Regions from separate parts of the Vibrio sp. M260121 genome, predicted to be linked through region 3. Evidence: predicted binding sites of a transcription regulator. Region 3 holds the regulator's gene; each other region holds the start of a gene.

Region 1 (7,521 bases), on a different contig from region 3:
GAAGCAGTGGTTATCAGTTGTTGATCGCCTCTTCTGAGGATGAACCTGAGCAAGAACAAGAAGCAGTAAAGAGCCTATTAGAAAGACAAGTTGATTTACTGATGGTCGCAACGTCTATGTCTGACGATAGCTTTTATCAAGAAGTCAGACAGTCTACGCCTGTGATCTTGTTTGACCGTGTTATTGAGCAGCAACAGATGACGACAATCAAAACCGATGCTCACAACGCCGCTAAACAAGTCGTAGAGAAGTTAGGTAAGGAAGCAAAAGAGTGCGCTTACTTTGGCGGTCAGTTAGAGCTGTCTCCAAGTAAAGACCGTTTTGCTGGTTACCAAGCAGGGTTGGAGCAAGCCGGAGTGAAATTTGAAGCGGCTTTAGTTAAACATAAGGATTACCAACCCGAGTCAGGTTATCAAATGATGCAGGAAACCTATCAAGAGTTAGGTCGCCTTCCAGAACGTTTGTTCGTTGCTTCTTACTCCATACTTGAAGGGGTTTTGCGTTTCCTTTCAGAGCAGCAACTGCTAAATGAAGAGATGAAAATTGCGACGTTCGACAACTACGCTATTTTGGATTGCTTACCAATTAAGATAGATTCGATTGAACAGGATTGTGATTTGATTGCGCAAAGCTTATATGAAGCTGGCAAAGCACTGCTAACCGATCCAAAACACACCCCGCAGCAAGTGGTGCTTCCTGCGAAGATCCACTATCGCTAGGGCTGATTTGCTCAAGAGAGTGAAAGGGTAAACAACAGCAGTAGCGGCAACGTGATTATGCTGAAGAAATTACCAAACAACACCATTGAAGCGACTGTCATTGGCTCAATGTTCAGTCGCTCTGCAAACAAATAGTTCATGACGGCTGGTGGCAGCATAGTGAACAACACCATCATTTGCAGTTGCATTGTCGGCAGTGGGATAAACCAATAGATTAATGCAAATGCGATCGCACCAGTCCCAAGCGATTGCACGGTACACATAAGACCTACCTTTAAACCTCCTAATCTCAGGTTCAACATCTGGGCACCCAATGAAAGTAACATCACTGGTACCGCTGCTTGTCCGAGTAATGCAATCGCCTCATATAATGGGTTCCAAATGCCAGTTCCTGAAAGATTAATAAACAAAGCGAGTGAAGCAGATAAGAAAATCGGCATCTTAATGATCTGTTTGAAGGGATTGCCGCTACTGAGCAGCATTACACCCAAACTGATGTGTAAACAAGCAGAGACAACGAACAACAGCACTGCCGAGGGTAAAGCGAGTTCACCGAACGTATACGTGAACAGCGGGATCGCTAAGTTGCCGCTATTTCGGAACATGTGTGGTGGTGCCCATGCTTTAAATGAAAGACTGGTCAGTTTAGCAATTGGTAGCATCACAATGCCGGGAACGACGACAGCAATAACAGCAGCAATCAAGAGAGGGGCTTGATCCATGTCGAGAGGCATGCTTACCAGCGATGAAAAGACGAGTGCTGGCGTGAACACATCCATATTAATGCGATTGATGGGGCGAAAATCTGGTCTGATGTAGCGGCCAACGAGATAGCCAACAAAAACCAAAGCGAATACAGGGAAGAGAATGCTGACGACTTGGTGAAACATGTTGGCTCGCTAGTAAGAGGGCGGTATGTGAAAACAGTATCAATGTTTCCAGTTACCGTCATGGAGTAACATGCAGAATTTTGCCTTCGTTCAGGCTTTCGTTTTTCAATTCACCTAGCAGAATAGGTAAAAAAAGTATGCTGAATGTGACTGGTTAGATCTATTTTTGAAGTGACTCAAACTACTGAAAAACAGAGAAGTTTTGTGTCAATTGTTTGTAAAATAGCCAGTGTCTGACATTTTTATTAAATAGTGATTAATGTTGTTTTAAGGTTTTAAACTAGTTATTTAAACTGGATATTTTTCTCGATAGAGAGGGAATTAAAGTAAAATCTGGAAATGATGGTAGGTAAAGTACCGCAGTGGTAAAACATTCGGTATATTAGCAAAGAAAAAAGTTGGCGAAAATCATAAGCTTGGCATACACTTCCTGATGTAACCCCGATATGTTGTTGAATTGGTAGGGTAAAACTGCTCTGGCGCTACACTAGGTAGCATTGTTTAACATAGCTTTGAGGAAAGTTTTATGGCGCTCACAAAAGCCGAACTTGCAGAAAACCTGTTTGATAAATTGGGATTTAGTAAACGGGACGCCAAGGAAACGGTGGAAGTGTTCTTTGAAGAAATTCGTAAGGCACTAGAAAGTGGCGAACAGGTAAAACTGTCAGGTTTTGGTAACTTTGACCTTCGTGACAAAAACGAACGACCTGGTCGTAACCCGAAAACTGGTGAAGATATTCCTATTACTGCTCGACGTGTCGTTACGTTCCGCCCGGGTCAAAAGTTGAAAGCTCGCGTAGAGAACCTAAAGGCAGACCAGTAAGCCATGTAACATGGAATGAGACCACGCTTTGTCGTGGTCTTTTTGTCTGTACGCTTCGTTACTTACTAAAGAACAAATAAAAAACCACCGCAATTGCGGTGGTTTTTCAGTATGGAGGAAATCAGTTTCTAAAAGACAGCTTGTTTATGCAGCTTCTAGGTGTGTCGTCAGGTACGGATGCCAAGCTTCTTGATACAAGTTTTTCGATTGAGTGCGCATGCTGCAAATCGAAGCTGTCTCGATATCATTTAAGTTTCGGCCTTCTACCAGAGCTTGACGCTCCAGCTTCTGAATTTGTTCGTACAAATCATGCTCCGGGCCATTCTTAACATCAGCAATGGCTTTAAGGTGCAGTTGAACTTCAGCAATCAAATTCGTTTTAGGAAGACGTACCAGTAAGTTTAAGTCACGGTAACCAGATGCGGTTGGTTTCTTAAAGCGGTTTTTCACTTTAACGATAGTTGTTTCACGTTCTAGTGCTTCATATACGGATACAAGGCTTGCTACGTCATCCGCTACGATAGTTGCTCGTGCTAAGTCTGTAATTCGCTCTACTTGACCATCCAATTCGTGAGCAATCTTTTCTTCGGCACGATGTTGAGATTTAACGCCTGCGAAGTAAGGTTGGGCGTCAGTAAGAAGGGCAGTACTTTTACAGATGGTTTCTAACTCGAATTGTGCTTGGTGAGCTTTGCTGTAAAGTACGTCGAAATCTGAATAAGGCTGAGTTGGTTTGGAGTCGATTGACTGAATGCCATACAAACCACTAAGGCTATGCTTAAACAATTTTGAGCAAACTTCGTTTTGGCTAGCAGAACGGTTTTGTTGCTCGTTACTCGGGACATTTGGAAGTGCGGCGAACGCCGGCGCACGGCTTAGTACTAAAAGCATCAATGCTGTAGTACGTAAAAATAAGCTCATTCACTCTCCTTAACTTGCTTGCACTTAGAAAATGGGTAACGAAAAGGTCACTAAGATTCGCAAATCAGGTACTACCTAGTTAATGGGGGCTCTACGATAGATTCCAAGGCCGTTTTTTAGCCTTATGGTGGAATCGTGTTCTAGATCACCATTTTGCTTTCCTTTGTTCTGACAACCAGATAAAGGAAGGGTTCATTCTTGAACGATAGCCATACTACCATTGCAGTATTAACCAAAGATGAACGGCATAGACAAATTTGAAAAAATCATTAGTCTTACCCCACAAAAGCGAAGCGCAAAGCTCGAATCCACAATCAGCCGACAAGTAGAAGTAAAATGAGAGATCAAGAATTTTGGCACAGTAAATGGGCGAGTAACCAAATTGGTTTCCACCTAGATGACGTGAATCCACTGTTACCTGCATTCTGGCAGCATACCAACCCTAAACGTGAAGACACCGTGTTAGTTCCTTTGTGCGGAAAGTCAGAAGATTTGGTATGGCTTGCGACGAAGCATGATGATGTGCAGGGTGTCGAACTCAGCCTTATCGCCGTGCGTGCGTTTTTTGCTGAACACTTCTACACTCCGACGGTCACATCACTAAACGGCATGCATGAGTTGTATCAGTTCGATGAGCTGTCGATTTACACTGGCGACTTCTTTACTGCACCTGTTTCTAAAGCCGATATCATTTACGACCGTGCTGCGCTTGTGGCTTTGCCGCAAGAAATGCGAGAAGAATACGTAGCTCGTCTTAAGCAACTGTTGAGCCCTGGCGGACGTATTTTACTTGTGACTCTTAACTACCCACAGGATGAGATGTCAGGCCCTCCATTTAGCGTGCCAGTCGAAGAGATTGAACAGCTGTTTTCGGGTTATAAGGTGAGTTGTTTGAATGTCGATCAAGCCGACGAAAACCATCCAAAAATTGCGAAGAAAGGTCTAAGTCGCTTCTCTGAAGAAGTCTACTTAATAGAGAGCGAATAAAGGACTTTTCGAACCCACAGAAAGAAAAAGCGCAGCCAATTGAGCTGCGCTTTTGTCTATCTTTAGCTGATTAATGAAATCAGTAAACGATCTGCACTTTAGATGCGTTATTCACTGCATCTTCAATCGAATCTTCAATAGTCTTACGACGCGTTAAAACAACGCCTAAGCGACGACGACCGTCTATTTCAGGTTTGCCAAACAAACGTACTTGGGTTTGTGGCTGAGCCAGTGCTTTGGCAACATTGTCAAAGCGGATATCAGTTGATGTACCTTGCCCTAAAATAACCGCTGATGCTGATGGTCCATACTGAACTATGTTGTTGATCGGCATTCCAGTGAACGCTCGAACATGCAGTGCGAACTCAGACATTTCTTGAGAGATCATGGTTACCATGCCAGTATCGTGTGGGCGAGGGGACACTTCGTTAAAAATAACCTTATCGCCTTTAACGAACAGCTCTACACCAAAGAGACCGTAGCCACCCAGTGCATTAACGACTTTCTCTGCCGTGTATTCAGCCGCTTTGATGGCGTTGTCTGACATTGCTTGTGGCTGCCATGATTCACGGTAGTCACCATCTTCTTGACGATGCCCAATCGGAGCACAGAAGTGCACTCCATCAGCTGCGCGCACGGTTAGCAGTGTGATTTCGTAATCAAAGTCAATAAAGCCTTCAACAATCACACGCCCAGCACCTGTACGACCACCTTCTTGTGCGTAATCCCAAGCCGTTTGAACATCTTCTTCTGATTTGATAACGCTTTGGCCTTTACCAGAAGAGCTCATCACTGGCTTAACAACACATGGGATACCAACGTGTTCTACTGCTGCTTTAAAGTCCTCAAAGCTGTCAGAAAATTGATAAGGGGAAGTGTTTAGGGCTAACTCTTCAGCTGCAAGGCGACGAATGCCTTCACGGTTCATTGTCAGCTTAGTTGCTTTCGCTGTAGGAACAACGTTCAAGCCTTTCTCTTCTAACTCGACCAATTTATCGGTCGCGATAGCTTCAATTTCAGGAACCACGTAAGCAGGTTGTTCTTTATTAATGATCTCTTCCAGTGCCTGACCATCAAGCATGTCGATGACGTAGCTACGATGGGCCACTTGCATCGCAGGCGCATTGGCGTAACGGTCGCACGCGATCACTTCTAAACCAAGACGTTGGCATTCAATTGCCACTTCTTTACCAAGCTCACCAGAGCCTAAAAGTAATACACGGGTAGCATGAGTGCTTGTAGCAGTACCGAACATAGTGTTCCCTTACAAAATAAAGTGATGAAACCGAATTTGCAGGGGATCATACTGATTTTTATGCATGAAGCAAACGTTTGCGCAGGGTTTTTTGATAATAAAAAAGCCCTACACTGGGTAGAGCTTCTCGCTTAGCGTCTGGATAAATTAAACGTTCACAAAACTCACTGGAATATCAGGGTTTAGCGCTTCTAGCGTTGATTGAGTATCGGCTAGGTGGCTGATCTTGCCTTGTGAGTTCTCAACCAGAGCAGCAGCTTTGATGTCTTCAAACTGCTCACCAGCCATCAGGATTTGAATCAATGCAACCTGAAGTGGTGGAAGGCTAGGGTTAAACGCAGCATTTTCTGCGTAAGCGCCTTGGAATACGCGACCACTGTTCATCTCAAGAGCAATACCGCTCAAGTTGTTAGTGTAAGGCGCGTGGCTGATGTTCATCGCGCTCACCGCTTTTTGGATAAGAGCGTCATCTTCATCACACACAAACTCGTGTTTTACATCTGCCATTAGACCAGATTCGATGCCTAAGTCTGCAGGACCAAAAGCTTCTGGAAGGTAGTGGTGTAGTGACTTTTCTTCACGTTCTGGCAACTGGATCTTAAGCTCTTTTGCCGTAGTTAGCTCATTCATGAACTGACGACAGTGACCACAAGGGCTGTAGTTGATGGTGATGTCTTTCACACCATGTTCGCCTTTCATCCAAGCGTGGCTGATCGCACACTGCTCAGCATGAACGGTTTGACCCAGTTGAACGCCGAAAAACTCCATGTTCGCACCAAAGTAAAGGCGACCAGATAGACCGCGAACAATCGCACCGACATAGAATTCAGAAATTGGAGCGTAAGAAAACGCTGCGGCAAAAGGAAGTAGAGCAACACGAAGCTCTTTGTCTGAAAGGTTGGTAGCGTTCAGCAGCTCATCAAACTGTTGCTCAGAAATAGTGGCATCAAAATCGTCAGCGAGAACGATAGGAGCAAGATGTGTTGAAAGTGCTTCAGGAGCGCTTGCTAGCGCCTGTTCAATGCGACTTTTCATGTTGAATCCTTGTTATTGCATGGACAGTTATTCTATGTGAAAGATGGAAATGTTCTGTGCTTTAGATCACGTTAATGTGTGTAATGGTGATTTACGTTACATAATTAGAGTGAGCTCACACATGTATTCGATTTCACGACGATTTAACGTTATCTCTGTCCCACTAATAACTATATCAACGTATATTCATACTGCGAATTTTCTGGATGAGATTATGACCTGCCCATTTTATCGGGAAGCAAAGTAGAGCAGGTCATTGAGGTCTTTATTGGTATAACCAAACAGCCAAAGCAAAGAAGCTTGGCGCAAGAATAGAAGTGATGATGCCACACAGCACCAAAGCTAGAGATGAGAAAGCCGCATCGCCAGGCTGTTTTTCAGCACATGTTGCTGTCCCAAGTGCGTGAGAGACAGTACCCATTGTAAGGCCGCGAGCGATAGGGTGCTTAATGCCGATAAGGTTGAAGATTGGGTAAGCCAAAATCGCCCCAAATAAACCCACAATAAGCACTAAAATAGCGGCAACAGCGGCTTCACCACCTAAGTGACTAGAGATTTCCATCGCGATAGGGGTGGTTACCGATTTGCCCACTAAGCTTGCGATGAGGCTGATGTCTGCTTTGAATGCAACGGCGATCAGTGTCGCTGTTAGCATCGACATCACGCTGCCCAAAGAGCAAGCCAGTGCGATAATGCGCCAGTTGGCTTTGATTTGAGGTAGCTGCTCATAGAGCGGATACGCTAGCGCAACAACAGCGGGCTGAAGCAAGAAGCTAATATACTCGTTGTCGGCGTAGTAGGTTTCAAACGGCACTTTCAAAAAGGTGAGTAGAGGGATCAATACTGCGATGCTGATTAAAAGCGGGTTTGCGATTGGGTTGTTAACCTTAA
Region 2 (7,521 bases), on a different contig from region 3:
GTTGGCAACCAACGTCGCGGAAACCTCTCTGACCATTCCAAACATCCGCGTCGTGATCGACAGTGGTTTAGAACGCAGAACCGTGCAACGAAATGGACGCACAGCACTCACATTAACCAACATTTCTAAAGCCAGTGCGGCGCAGCGAATGGGGCGGGCAGGTCGTGTTGCTGAAGGGGCGTGTATTCGCTTGTTTGGCGAGCATGCTCCGTTGGAACTGGTGACGCCACCTGAATTGCACCGTGAAGAACTTGTAGAGCCAATGCTCGCTGCGGCTTGTTGTGGTTATAGACTTTCCGAACTTTCCTTCCTCGATTCTGCACCTGAAAAGTCACTCAACTCAGCACGTCAAACCCTGCAAGGGATGGAAGCGATAGACGAGCAAGGTGACATCACCGAACACGGTAAAAAAGTTTACCCTTTACCAATTGATGCCTTGTTTGCGGATTTAGTGACTCGTATCCAGACCAAATCAGAAAAAGAAGCAATGATCGACTTAGCAGCATCGCTTTCTGTACCAGCCCAATTGTATCAATTGCAAGGTGGGGAATCGGCGGAAGCATTAGCACAAGAAGAACCATTTGGCTGCGATGCCTCGTTGATGATTCGTTTGGTGCGAGGGGAGCAGCTTCCTGGCGTTAATGTTGATGTGAGCGTGCTTGATGAAGCGCAAGGTTTAGCAAAACAAATGCGAGAAGTGTTTGAATTGCCGGATCTTGAAGTCGCATCGCGATACAAACGTGATGAGTTGACCAAAGCCATTGCCACGTTACATCCAGAACTTGTATTTGTGCGCCGAGAACGACGTCGTGACGCGCTAGGCAATGGCTTGATGGAAATGATGGTCGGGCGTAATAGCCGTTTCCCCGAAAAAAGCGAAGCAGCATTGGTGCTAGATAGTCATAGCGTGCCCGGACGAGGCGTAAAGCAGACTCTTAACCTTGCCTCTGTAATGCTGCCCATTTCACTTAAGTTGTTGCGTGAATTAGAACTTGGCGAGTGGCAGCAAGGCGAAACCAATTATGAGGAAGAAGTGCCGCGCGCGACCATGCATTTGACCTATGCTGGGCGAACCATTTGCACGGAATTCCAAGCGCTTGAAGGTGGTGTCGCAGTTCAGTCCATCGTGGAGATGATTGAAGCCGAAACGCTACTTCCGGGTTTTGCCCCGTTAAGAAAACAGCAAATACAACATTGGAAGATTTATAACGCGCTTGGATTAAATCAAGAGCCTATCGATAAAGACACGCTTGATGGTTTGTCGTTTTCAACTTGGCTCGTGGAACAGTTAGAAACGCTTGGCGTGGAAAGCATGGAAGACATTGAACTGTTTGAAGCGGACGATATCCCATTCGAAGGCATTCCTGATTGGGAGTATCAGGACTTTGCAGAGCAATTTCCGCTTAAACTGCTGTTGGCTGAATTAAAACTCGACGTGGAGTACTTCGTGTCTCGCAAGTTGGTTCATGTTATTTATACCGATGGCAATCGAAAGGGGGACCCTAAACGCTGGGAGCTACCTCGTTGGTCTGGTTGGAAAGTGCAGTACAAAAAAGCCAGTCGTGTGCTGGATGTGAAATAAGGCAATTCATAACCCGGAACGATAATTGCTTTAATCAGTTTCCCTTGCAGTTTATGACCTAATTTTTAGGTGATAAGGAATGAATTTGCCGCTCCTCTTGAGCGACGTGAAGGAAAACGATGAAATATAAAGTAATTCCATTCTTGTTGTGTCCCGCATTGGCTTACGGAAAAAACATTGCACAGATTTCAACTTATGAAGACAACTACGTATTAGGTACATACACCACCGACATCAATCAAAACGCTTACAACGAACTCGGTTCTGAAATGGACTCGCTGCAACAGTTTGAAGTTAAGTTTCAGATCTCAGCTTCGATCCCGTTTTACCGATTCAGCTCTGGCACCGCGTTAATGGGCGCATACACGCAAAAGTCTCTCTGGCAACTCGCTAACTCTGACATTTCCTCTCCGTTCAGAGAGACCAATTACAAACCACAAGTGTTCTTGGCTCACCAATCAAACATGCTGTTATTTAACCACTTAGAGTTAGGTTACAAGCATGAATCAAACGGCCAGTCGAGTAAGCTTTCTCGTAGCTGGGATCGTCTTTATCTTGCTGCTGAGCGTTTCTCCGGTCCAGTTGAATACGGTGCGCATACTTGGTGGGTCGTCACCACAGAAAATGACGACATGGAAGACTACTATGCACCCTATGAATTGTGGGCGAAGTTCTATACTGGCGCTGGTGTGTTTAATACCCGAGGCTTCTACAACTTTGCCGATGACAAAGGTGGCGTAGAATTGGGGTACACCTTGTACTTTAATGACATCTTAGGTTTGTATGTTCAGGGCTACCATGGCTATGGTGAAACCTTGATTGATTATGACCATTCACAAACCCGTATTGGACTGGGAATCAAGTTGGTTAACCTCTAGTACCGATTTGCTTCTTCTCCTTGCGGGAGCGTGCTTTTAGTTTGGCGTTTAAAATATTAATCAATTGGATGCGTATATATGGCGAAGCTGTACATCATTTGTTACAAAGCTGGTTTTAATATTTCCTTTTGAGGTTAAATTAAGGCATAAAAGACCATTGTTTTATATCCTATTGCTATATCAAAGTAATTGAACGATATTTTGTATACCTCAGTTCAGAGTGTCGAGGCATAGGATGGAGCAACAAGGAAAGACATGCATTGAATTCGACTACACAAGCTTCCTAGGAGCAACGGGAAGTAAGAAGTGGACCTTTTTGGAGGCCTTCGCCACCATCGCTCCCATTTTTGGTCTGATGTGGAAACAGAACATCGCGGAATTAAGCCAACCAGAGGATCGCCTTTGGGATGCTGCCTTAAAATCGATGTCTTCACGTCAGAGCGATGAATCCAATCTAGTGATGTTGGTGAAGCTAGCAAAACATGAAGGGATCCATGAACTACGTGTGGTTATGCCTTATTCGTTAGACTCAAAGCAGATTGAGTACATTGAATCTCGAAGCAAACTAAAAGTAGAAACTGCCGAGCAAGATGTGCTGAATTTGAAGTTCTAACACTAAAGCTATACCTTCCCCCAATCAAAAAAGCGATCGAGTATTCGGTCGCTTTTTTATTACCTATTGTAAACCTGAGAACCAATGCTGTGTTTTGGCTTAGCTCCCTTTTGTATTCGGTTTTTACTCAGCGTTGAGCGAGTAAAGCTTAATCAATCAAACCGTATTCTTTGCTCAAGATTTCGATGATCTCTGCTTTCGGATTATTGCTCAACTTGATTGGCTGCCCTGTGATTTTTTCTGCGATGCCGATATACGTGCGAGAGATGTCCATCAAAGACTCTACTGGCAGATCGTTATCACGAGCAAGAGCTTCACGCTCGGGCATGCGCTCTTTGTTAAGCAGAATATCAGGATCAGGGAAGTGGTTTAATAAGAACTGACGGAAACCTTCTTTCGAGTTTTCAACGATGTTTCCGGCTTGGTATTCTTTTGTATCCCAAATACGTGACGAATCAGGCGTACCTACTTCATCCATGTAAATTAGCTTTTCGTTACCGGCAGCGTCGTGCACATAGCCAAACTCAAACTTAGTATCTACGAACGTTTGGTCAACGGCTTCAAGCGCATCGCTGATCACATTAAAGCCTTCTTTCAATAGCTTTTCGTATTGCGCAATGTCTTCTGCACTTGAGAAGTTGAAAGCTTCATAGTTCTCCACGATGTTTTGGCGAGTGATGTTCACGTCATCCGCTTCAGGAACGCTTGGAATACCTTTCAAGATACCTTTAGTTGAAGGTGTCATTAGTAATTCAGGTAGGGCTTTATCTTTCTCAAGACCTTCAGGAAGCTCAATACCACAGAATTCACGCTCGCCATTTGCGTAGGCACGCCACATAGAACCCGTGATGTACTTACGGCAGATTGCTTCAATCTTCACTGGCTTCGCTTTTTGTACGATCCAAACGAATGGGTGAGGGATGTCCAAGATATGACTATCAGCAAGGCCGTTGTCTTTGAATAATTTGAACCAGTGGTTAGAGATCGCGTTGAGTGCCGCGCCTTTACCCGGAACGCCTTTGAGTCCACCTTCGCCGTGCCAGATACAATCGAATGCAGAGATACGGTCACTGATCACCATGATGGCCAGTGGGGCATCAGTAGCGACATCGTATCCTTTTTCTTTGATCAGTCGTGCGCTGTCTTCTTCAGTTAACCAGTAAACAGAGCGAACTTTTCCGCTGTGAACAGGCTTGTGGGTGCGAATTGGCAGGTCGTCATTGACGGCAAGTACTTGATTAGCAAGGCTCATTGCGACATTCCTATCATCTTAATCAAACGTCATAAAGAGAAGATATCCAGCGAAAAGAGCACGCTGAATAAATCGAATGAGGGCATCATACCAGAACTATTTTAACTCGCCAGAGAAAAAGCAAACGTTTGCTTTGATTCTAAATTAGCGAGGCAAGAAACGTAGATAGAAACTTTTGAAAAATGATTAAACAGTAAGAAGTCAATGTAGACTAACTCCAGTTCTTTTTTTGAGCAGTCGTCACCGTTGAATTCAACACTGACTCTTTTATTTGCGAGTGCTGCAGCTGTTGCGACCGAATACATGAGTTTTTCATACTCACTGTTAAGGTAGACGCGTGAGTAGTAACTACATTCAGAAAACTTGATGTAAGCAACAGATTTTCTCACTCGAAGGTGCTCGATTGTTAAATTTGACTTCGTTTGTCCTGCGTATATAGGCAAAGCACATAAGGTGCTTAATAAGTAAGCGAAGATTCTTTTCATTTTATATTCAAATATTAGTCTTAAGTAAATTAGCGTTTCTAAATATGGATGCGCAGTTAGAAGTCTTTATAACGAAACTTTAACTGGTACAATTCTACGTATATATAAGCATATTCTTGTGCGCGTAATTTAGTTCCTGAAATTGTGAATATACTACAATGAAAGACTTCTTGAATAAAGCATATTTGGCTTAAAGAGTTTTTTTGTTATTTTTGATAATAAGCTTTACTTAATGGCATTCTATATATTCCAGTAGGTTAATTTATGATAATTAAGACTTTTACTTTTCATTGTTCATGTGTAGAATTCATAAAATAGCATTAACTTATTAATTGGAATGATGTTCTATTTTTTGTTTTTTATGATTCTTCTCTAGGGGAGTGAGTGTTATAAAATTTAAAAAACATGACTTTATTTTCAAGTGAAATAAAGAGGCTTTTAAATGTCTAGATTGTTAATTACAGCGCTTTTGTCACTAACATCGTTTGCAAGTTATGGCAAATATACCTGTACAGGCGAGGTCAAAGGGGTGAGCATAGCTCCTCACACAGGTGATATTTTAGTTGAGAAATTAGGGCCTTTGAATTGGCCCAGGCTATGTCGAGTTGGCAGTGATTACAACGGAATAAGCCAAGAGACATGTAGAATAATCTACTCAACCCTGCTGACTGCACAAACAACGAATAAGGCTGTAACGCTCTGGTTCAACGATAAGGGGGATTGTACGGATTCAAGCCACAAACCTTGGGACTGGTTAAGAGGTTGGTATTTTGGGCCTAGACTAAATGACTGGGTGTTAGGTTTGGAAAGCTAGATATGAAAAACATCTTACTACTACTTTTATTATTTCCTCTGGCGGCAAACGCAAGGTATACAGCAAACTTTTCAGGTGAAGTAAAAGCGGTTCTAACTTACCCAGGAAATACTATTATTCTGATCCGAGTCGAAGGTATGCCCGATTCTCACCCAAAGTGCACTTTGACTGATTATATGGCTATCGACCCAGCAATATCGTCAGAGTCTCGCCAGCTCATTATGTCACGATTACTATTAGCATACTCAACTAAAGAGAAGGTAAACATCGGTTATGATAAAGAGAGCCATACGGATTCTTGCGTTGGAAATCGTATGAGAGTCCATCGGGTTGGCTAGATAACCTGAATTCACATCAAGTGCTTTTAATATGTACGGACAGAAACATTTGTTTCTCAATTTTAAAGTCGAGGAGATATGAGATGAGATCTTGGTGTTTAGTATTGACAGCTGCCTTTGTAATGCTTACATCTTTTTATACTTCAGCAGCTGCGGGGTGGTCTGGTAAATCAAAAGTTAAGAGTATGTACGTTCTAAACGAAACAACAGCGCTTATTAAGTTGGAAAGCTTCCAAAACCCCCATAACTGCAAAGTAAATTCGAGTGGAGATATCATTCTTAATCCACTCACCAATAAAACTTGGTTTACCGTTTTATTATCTGCTCAAATGGCGGGTAAAGAGGTGGATGTATACGTAAATGCAAGCTGTGGAAAAACACATTGGGTCGGACCAACGTTTGCGACTATCGGACATGTTCGCATTTTTTAACCTCGCCTGATAGTTTTTGTAAATCATAAACTCTAAAGAAAATAATAGGATCTCTTATCGTTCTACTTCTCTCAGCTGCCACTGCTGACACATATTGCAAAGGAAAGGTAGCTTATCTTGCTATCGGAAGGGGAGGGACCGTGTTAGTCAATGGTCCCGGAGGTTTACCAACTGTATATCTTTGTAATGTAAAACATAAGACCAACAACGTAGAGGTCGAGTCTTGCTCTTCGCTTAAGAGTTGGTCAGCAGCTAAAAACCTAAACTGGGTTTTTGCGAGTTAGAAGTGTGAAGACTTCCTCTTATTAAGTTGTTGCTCACGGTGCTTTTAACTTACCGTCTCCTACTTTGCTTCATTTGGAAAATTTCCCTTTGTGTCGAGAGCAAAGAAACCTGAGTGAAAATGATTGGCTTATTTTTTATATTCTCAAACACTAAATTAATCTTGGCTGATTTTTGCTATTTAATATGATTTTATCATTAATTAGTGTGTTATTTGTCATTTAAATTTTATGATAGTGTCGTTTGCGTTAGGGTTATATAATTTTTCATTTATTTTTTTTGATCTTTCCATGATATTGTATTTATCTAACTTATAGATTGCTGTATGATTTATGTATTCCAGTACATAAATCATGCGATTGATGAAGGCTTGTATCAATTACACTTTATCTTAGTACATTAGTTCTGTTCTCCTAATGCATAACTTTTCTACGTTAGTCTGCATGTAGGGGGGGAATATAGTTATTTATAGTTTTGTGTGCGAAAAATACATGTGAAATATATTCATTATTATTCTATGTTCGTTTTAAGAACAGGGGATGTTATCGATTTTAAGTGACGACCAAAATTTATATTGATAGGGATAAAAATGAAAAGCATATATTCCGTTTTACTTTCAATTATACTGTGCGCATCTGCTAATGCTACAGACTGGAAGTGGAGTGGGTACGTAAGTATATATAAAATATATCCAACTAGTGGTGGTTTGAGTTTCTTTCCTAACTATAAAGATAACTCTGTCTCCAGTTGTGATGATGGACAGAGATTTACACTTCCTCTCTCAGCATTAAACTATGAGGTAAAGGCAAGTTCATTGATTTCCGCATTTATGGCTAATAAAAAAGT
Region 3 (7,521 bases):
TACCCAGGTGCAAAACTCATTCTGTCAGGCTACGCTGGCGGCTCTGAAATAAGCCATGCTCGTATGATGGCGAACGTTGCGCTTTCTCTTGGTGTGGCCAAATCCGATATCATTTTGTTGGAAGACGCGAAAGACACTTGGGAAGAAGCACGCCAAGCGGCAGCCTTCGTAAAACAAAAAGATATTGTGTTAGTGACTTCTGCTAGCCACATGAAACGTGCTTTGTATGAGTTCAACGCTGCGGGTATTAAACCCATCCCCGCACCAACGAACTTTATGGCGATTGATGATATCGAACAGCCATGGCAAAAGTACGCACCGAAAGCTCGTTACTTAGAGCAAACGGAATTGTACTGGCATGAGTATCTTGGCGGGTTATGGCAGAAACTGCGTGACAACGTAGGACAAACGCCAATGGTTGAGATAGAAGAGCCTGAAGTCGCACAACCTTAATTGCTGCCTAGCAAAAACGTTGTCGCTAATAAAGCTTATCGTTAGATTGTCTTTACAGAAATAACAGATACAAAAAAGGAGAGCCGATGCTCTCCTTTTTCTTTATTGCGATGATTTAGTCACCTGCAAACATGTAGCCTTCACCGTGAACGGTCACAAAGATTTGTGGGTTCTTTGGATCAAACTCCATCTTAGCGCGCATGCGTCGAATCAGTACATCGATAGTACGATCGTTTGGCGCATCCACTCGGTGGCTGATCATATTCAAAATACGCTCGCGGCTTAGTACCTGATTTGGGTACGAAGACAGTGCCACCAATAGCTCATATTCCGCTTTGGTTAGTTTCACTGGCTCACCGTTACGGCTTAGAGCACGACGTTGAATGTCAAACGTCCACTCACCGAAGCGCACAATGTGTTCTTCATTAGTGTCGTTCGCTGTCTTTTGCGAACCGCTACGTGCCGCTGAAATGCGCCACAGCAAGTTCTTAACGCGAACTAATAATTCCCTTAGTTCAAAAGGCTTTGTCACATAATCGTCTGCGCCCATTTCTAGGCCAACGATTTTGTCAATGCTATCCGTGCGTCCTGTCACTAATATGATGCCGATATCTGATTGGCTGCGTAATTCACGCGTAAGCATAAGGCCATCTTCGCCAGGCAAGTTAATATCCAACATGATCAGGTCTACATCGCCACTTTGAAGCACTTCGCGCATTTCTGCCCCGCTCTCTGCTTCACTAACTTTGTAGCCTTCATTTTGGAAATAGCCCGCAAGCTTACTACGAGTTACTACATCATCTTCTACGACTAATACGTGATAGCTCATTTACACCACTTTCTGTCTTTTTTATTTTCCAAGACGTATTCTATTCATAACTAGTAACATTTCTAGTCATAGATACATTAAAAAGCAAGATTTTGCGTTTTTATTGATTCAAAGCAAGCTTATTTACAGCCATTCATAAACGCGCATATTTTCCCATAATGGATAACAATTATAGTTACTGCTATTCATCTTAATTGTTTACACTTAGGGGATAACCATTTAGGAGCAAAAAAATGCAAGAAGTGAAAGCTTTTAACGAGAAACGCGCAGAAATCTATTGGTGGTTTTCTAGCCTGTTCGCAAAAGAACTGACAGAGAAAGAACTAGAAAGCTACCACAGTGTTGAAATTCGAAGCTTTTTGGCTGGCCTTGGTGAAAATGAGTCATTAAAACCAGCTGTGGATACCCTTGTTGATGCACTTAACCGTCTGCAGGATCGTGAAGACGCACAACTTGAGTTGGCAGCAGACTTTTGCGAGCTTTTCCTTAAGACAGAAAAGCACGGTGCACTGCCTTACGCCTCTATGTACATTGGCCAATCTGGCCTGCTAAACGATAAGCCAGCAGAAGAGATGGAAAAACTGATGGCAGAGTTTGGCGTGCAAGTTGATGAAAACCTGAAAGAGCCAGCTGACCACCTAGCGGTAGAGTTGGATTTCTTGGGTAATATGATTATTCGCTCTAACGAACTAGAGCAAGAAAAGCACATGGAAGAAGCGTTCGACAAGCAGAACGATTTCATCCAACAGCATCTTTTGACTTGGCTACCTCAGTTTGCTGCTAAATGTAAGCAGTTCGACGAATTTGGCTTCTATATTAGCGTTGCGCAACTATTAATTGCATTTTGTAAACTGGACAGCACCTACCTTCTTGGTGAATAATTGCCGCCTATTTTAGGGAGCCTGCTATTTAGGCTCCCTATTTTATTCGTTTAGTTTTAATCTGGCTTAGAGAATCCCAACCAATTTAGCCGTGAAAATGTGACCTCAAGGGCACAAAACAACCGCTGAAAATATTGCCAGCCTGCCCACATCAGTCTAAAATGTGAGCGCAAACGATTAAATATGATTTATATGTAAACCGCTGAAATATAGCGGTTTTTGTGTTTTCTTAACATGATTGCTGACTAATTCCTCACTTATAAAAGAAGGGAATATGAGTATCAGCAACAAATGTTGCTACAAATCTTTTTATACCGATTCGGAACAACCACTGCCAAATATCTCAGCAATGCCCTTTCTTGCAGTTGCTCGGTTTGTGCAAGACCCTAAGCGTATGGTTGTCTTCACTCACGGTATTCAGTAGCTCGATACAGGACATCATTTATGGCCACTATTAAAGACGTTGCTCGCTTAGCCGGCGTTTCTACCACAACGGTTTCGCACGTAATTAACAAAACTCGCTTTGTTGCAGAAGCAACCCAAGAAAAAGTAATGAAAGCGGTTGATGAACTAAATTACGCGCCAAGCGCCGTTGCTCGTAGCTTGAAGTGCAACTCTACTCGTACTATCGGTATGTTAGTTACTCAATCAACCAACCTATTCTTCTCTGAAGTCATCGATGGTGTTGAGAGTTACTGTTACCGTCAAGGTTACACTCTAATTCTTTGTAACACGGGCGGTATCTACGAGAAGCAACGTGACTACATCCGCATGCTAGCTGAGAAACGCGTAGATGGCATCCTAGTAATGTGTTCTGACTTGACGGAAGAGCTAAAAGAGATGTTAGACCGCCATTCTGACATTCCAAAAGTTGTGATGGACTGGGGCCCTGAGAGCTCGCAGGCAGATAAGATCATCGATAACTCGGAAGAAGGCGGCTACATCGCGACGAAATACCTGATCGATAACGGTCACACTGACATCGCATGTTTGAGCGGTCATTTTGAAAAAGCAGCGTGCCAAGAGCGTATCGCTGGTTACCGCCGAGCAATGGCGGAAGCAAACCTAACGGTTAACGAAGATTGGGTTCTTGAAGGTAACTTCGAATGTGATACTGCTGTACTGGCGGCAGATAACATCACAGCAATGGAAAAACGCCCAACAGCTGTCTTCTGTTTTAACGACACAATGGCGCTAGGCTTAATGAGCCGCTTGCAGCAAAACGGTATCAAAGTACCGGATGATGTATCCGTGATCGGTTACGACAACATTGAGCTTGCAGAATACTTTTCTCCACCGCTAACGACTATCCACCAACCAAAACGTCGTGTGGGTAAAAACGCATTTGAGATCCTTTTGGAACGCATCAAAGACAAAGAACACGAGAAACGTGTGTTCGAGATGCAACCAGAGATCGTTGTTCGCAACACGGTTAAGAAACTAAACTAACCTCATCTGCGAACTCATTTTATAAAGCGCTCTTATGGGCGCTTTTTTAATATCTAAAAATAACTTTCCCTTAATATTTCAGCTCAAGAATACAACCTTAAGCTTCGATAAGTTGCTGTTTTAATTAAGGTGTAGCCCATTTCCTACATCAAGCTTTTGTATGACAAGTAGATGCTCAGCAATATGAAACAAAACACATCAACTTAGCGCTATTAACTGAACCAAGATCACACTTTTGTGTTTGAAACGTGATGTTAATTCAATATACGAAGTATTCTCAAAGAGTCACGCACAGGGCAAACCATTCGAAAGGGTGGGACGCAAAGCCTCCGGCCTGAACCATCTTATTAGATGGAAGGTAGCGGGGTTACCGATGGCAAATATGCATTAAGTGAGTTTACCCTTTAATGACATTGTGTCTGCATGCATTTGCTAATCTCTCGGACCTGATTTTTGGTGGCGTAATATTAATTACACCGAGATAACACATCATGGATAAACCGATACTCAAAGACTCAATGAAGCTGTTTGAGGCACTTGGTAATATCAAGTCGCGTTCAATGTTTGGCGGCTTTGGGCTCTTCGCCGATGAAACGATGTTTGCACTAGTTGTGAACAATCAACTTCATATACGAGCTGACCAACAAACTTCATCTGACTTCGAGACTCAAGGACTAAAACCGTACGTCTACAAGAAACGTGGTTTCCCAGTCGTTACGAAATACTACGCTATTTCTGATGATCTATGGGATTCGACCGATCGCTTGATTGAAGTTGCAAAGCAATCTCTAGAGACTGCTAAGCAAGAGAAAAAACAACAAGCGAGCGCCAAACCTAACCGATTGAAAGACCTTCCTAATCTACGCCTTGCAACTGAACGTATGTTGAAGAAAGCAGGCATTGACTCTGTCGAGCAACTAGAAGAAGAAGGTGCCCTAAACGCTTACAAAGCAATCCAAGATACGCATGCCTCTACGGTAAGCCTTGAATTGTTGTGGGCGCTTGAAGGCGCTATCAACGGTACACATTGGAGCGTCGTACCTCAGTCTCGCCGGGAAGAGTTGATGAGTGCTCTCTCGTAGAGCAATCATTTCAGCATGACATTGAGTAAAAGCCGCAGTTTTCACACTGCGGTTTTTTTTTGAAATTTTTTCTTACTTCATTCTGTCTTATTATTTAAGAAGCCAAACGGAGCCATTGATATGAATAAGAAACTGATTTTAGGACTGATCCTACTCGCGACCATCATCTTTTTAGGTGTCAACTTCGGTCAATATTTAACGCTAGAAAACGCCAAAGCACAGCAACAAGCGTTAAACAGTTTCATTGACCAAAACTTCGTGTTTGCCGCCGCAACCTATTTCTTCGCTTACATTGCTATCACCGCTTTTTCTATTCCTGGTGCTGCGGTTGTAACGCTTCTTGGTGCAGCCTTATTTGGTTTTTGGACGAGTTTATTGTTGGTGTCTTTTGCCAGCACAATCGGCGCAACCATTGCGTTTTTAAGCAGCCGTTACCTGTTGCGTGAATGGGTACAAAGCAAGTTTGGTAATAAGTTGAATGCCATTAACCAAGGTGTAGAAAAAGACGGTGCTTTTTACCTCTTCTCACTACGTTTAATTCCGGTATTTCCGTTTTTCTTGATCAACTTGTTGATGGGTCTGACACCAATGTCAGTCGCACGATTCTACCTAACCAGCCAAATCGGTATGTTGCCAGGCACTGCCGTCTACTTAAATGCAGGTACACAGCTCGCCACTATCGACAGTCTTTCAGGAATTGTGTCACCTACCGTATTAGCGTCGTTTGCTCTGCTCGGCTTGTTCCCAATCATCGCAAAATGGGTTATGAATAAAGTTCGCCCAGCCCAAGTTCAAAACGGAAATGCTTAATGAAGATATACATCGCTAAAAATCCTGCAGAAGCTCATATCGTCTGTGAGCTTCTCAAAACCGAACAGATAGCTTGTGAAGTAAGAGGTGAGGGAATGTTCGGCTTAAAGGGTGAGTTGCCGTTTAGCGATGATACAGACCCGTATGTTTGGCTTTTACATCCGGAGCAGAAACTAAAAGCATCTGCCATTGTTGAAGATTATCGTCAACAAGCGGAATTGACTTATCAAGACTGGCAGTGCCCACAGTGTTCAGAACAAAACGAAGGTCAGTTTGGTGCGTGTTGGCAATGTGGATATCAAATAGGGGAGCCATAACGGCTCCCCTACTCTTTTGCTCTCTTCGATAAATGCGTTAAGCCGCTAGACTCTGCTGCTTAATAAACTCGATGGAATGTTGGTTAAAGTCATCGGGCCTTTCTACATTGCACACATGTCCACAATCTGGTATTTCTCTCAGTACGCTCAACTTATGCACCGCGACCATTTCTTTCACTGGCTTGATGAACATGTAATCTCGGTCACCCATCAAATACAGCGTCGGAATAGGTAATTCACGATCTTTGAAATATCTCATCAATGGGTTCACATCTGCCGCCAAAGTAAACCAACGCTTAAATTCTTTTTGGCATAGCTTCTTGGCTTCGCGAATAAACAAGTGCCTTGATTCACGCTGGTTCTTCTGCGGCATAACGATATAAGCAAACAACTTGTACAGCCACATGTAAGGAAGGATGTGTTTACCAAGGTTCCCCAATTTCACCAGTATCTGTGAGCGAGTATTTAAACGAGTGACTGCGCCACCCAGCACCATTGAGCGAACACGGTCTGAAGCCAGTTCAGCCAAGTTACGCACAATAATAGTACCCAAGGACATACCGACAAAGTGTGCTGATTGGATCTTAAGGTGATCCAACACTTTTAAAATATCCTGAGTAACAGCGGTAAAGGTATAGCGACTAGTAATCAGTTCTTTCAACAGTTGATTGGACTTTCCGTGACCTCGAAGATCGATGAGCAACAAATTGAAATGCTGCTTATACGCTTTGATTTGCTTAAACCAGATCGAAGAACTGCCACCAGCACCATGTACGAAAACAACCCACTCATTACTGGTAGGGTGCAAATAGGTTTTGTGGAAAAGAAGTGGCTGAGTCATGTATCAGTACGAAAAACACTTTTTGTGAAAGGGAATGGATAAATGCTACCACACTCCATAAGGGTAAGATAATAAAGGCACCTCATTCGGTGCCTTTCGTTACACTTTTTAAAGATTTTGCGTCAATTTAACGCAGCTCTATACAGTTGCAAATACTCTTCTGCCGCTTTTCGCCAACAAAAGTCTTTTTGCATAGCATGAAGTTGTACACGTCTCACTTCTGTCACATTTTGTGCGTAAAGCAGAAGTGCCCTCAACATTGTCAGTAATAGACCCTGCGGCGTTGGTTCATGGAAAACGAAACCCGTTGCATCGGCTGGATCTACATCGTAGTCATTCACGCTGTCTTTCAAGCCACCTACCCCACGAACGATTGGCAAAGTGCCATACGCCATGCTGTAGATTTGGTTCAAACCACACGGCTCGAATTCAGAAGGCATTAGGAAGAAATCCGATCCTGCCTCAACCAAGTGTGCTAATTCGTTATCGTACGCTTCAACGAAGACAAACTTATCCGCAAATTGCGCTGCTACATCTCGTAACTGCGCCGCGAGAATAGGATCGCCCGTGCCAACCACAACTAGCTGAACATCGTGTTTTAGAAAGTCTGCCAACGCAGGCAATAGATAGTGCACACCTTTTTGCTGTGTTAGGCGGCACACCATACCAAACATGGCGCAATCTGATGCTTCAAGTCCCAGCTTTTCTTGCATTGCTTTTTTACATGCGTTCTTACCACGAACCATACTTTGACGATTGGCTTTATAGTTAAGCGGCAAGTTTGAATCAGTTTCTGGATTCCACGCGCTGTAATCACATCCATTAAGGATGCCCACCAAATCATTGGCACGTTGCTGAA

The links. Region 3 encodes PurR, which represses purine synthesis genes. Its sites were predicted from a motif close to TNANGNAAACGTTTNCNTNA; they were not measured.
Region 1: the regulator PurR is predicted to act here: its motif matches at 1,997-2,016, upstream of ihfA (integration host factor subunit alpha).
Region 2: the regulator PurR is predicted to act here: its motif matches at 4,442-4,461, upstream of QTO06_RS14995 (phosphoribosylaminoimidazolesuccinocarboxamide synthase).

Annotation. Positions count from the first base shown of each region.
Region 1 covers NZ_JATABF010000006.1:142,706-150,226, reverse strand. The annotation lists gene QTO06_RS06020 (LacI family DNA-binding transcriptional regulator) at 1-719, shown strand, start outside; gene QTO06_RS06015 (AEC family transporter) at 731-1,609, opposite strand; gene ihfA (integration host factor subunit alpha) at 2,136-2,432, shown strand; gene QTO06_RS06005 (RelA/SpoT domain-containing protein) at 2,577-3,353, opposite strand; gene QTO06_RS06000 (thiopurine S-methyltransferase) at 3,690-4,340, shown strand; gene purT (formate-dependent phosphoribosylglycinamide formyltransferase) at 4,420-5,595, opposite strand; gene cdd (cytidine deaminase) at 5,743-6,630, opposite strand; gene QTO06_RS05985 (LrgB family protein) at 6,896-7,521, opposite strand, start outside.
Region 2 covers NZ_JATABF010000026.1:65,889-73,409, forward strand. The annotation lists gene QTO06_RS14980 (helicase-related protein) at 1-1,582, shown strand, start outside; gene QTO06_RS14985 (phospholipase A) at 1,702-2,460, shown strand; gene QTO06_RS14990 (transporter) at 2,696-3,073, shown strand; gene QTO06_RS14995 (phosphoribosylaminoimidazolesuccinocarboxamide synthase) at 3,222-4,325, opposite strand; gene QTO06_RS15000 (hypothetical protein) at 5,627-5,962, shown strand; gene QTO06_RS15005 (hypothetical protein) at 6,046-6,393, shown strand.
Region 3 covers NZ_JATABF010000004.1:105,450-112,970, forward strand. The annotation lists gene elyC (envelope biogenesis factor ElyC) at 1-453, shown strand, start outside; gene torR (two-component system response regulator TorR) at 569-1,282, opposite strand; gene torD (molecular chaperone TorD) at 1,516-2,163, shown strand; gene QTO06_RS04185 (hypothetical protein) at 2,438-2,587, shown strand; gene purR (HTH-type transcriptional repressor PurR) at 2,608-3,612, shown strand; cyclic di-GMP riboswitch class I at 3,898-3,987, shown strand; gene QTO06_RS04195 (TfoX/Sxy family DNA transformation protein) at 4,104-4,694, shown strand; gene QTO06_RS04200 (TVP38/TMEM64 family protein) at 4,815-5,504, shown strand; gene QTO06_RS04205 (putative signal transducing protein) at 5,504-5,821, shown strand; gene QTO06_RS04210 (alpha/beta fold hydrolase) at 5,859-6,662, opposite strand; gene glgA (glycogen synthase GlgA) at 6,785-7,521, opposite strand, start outside.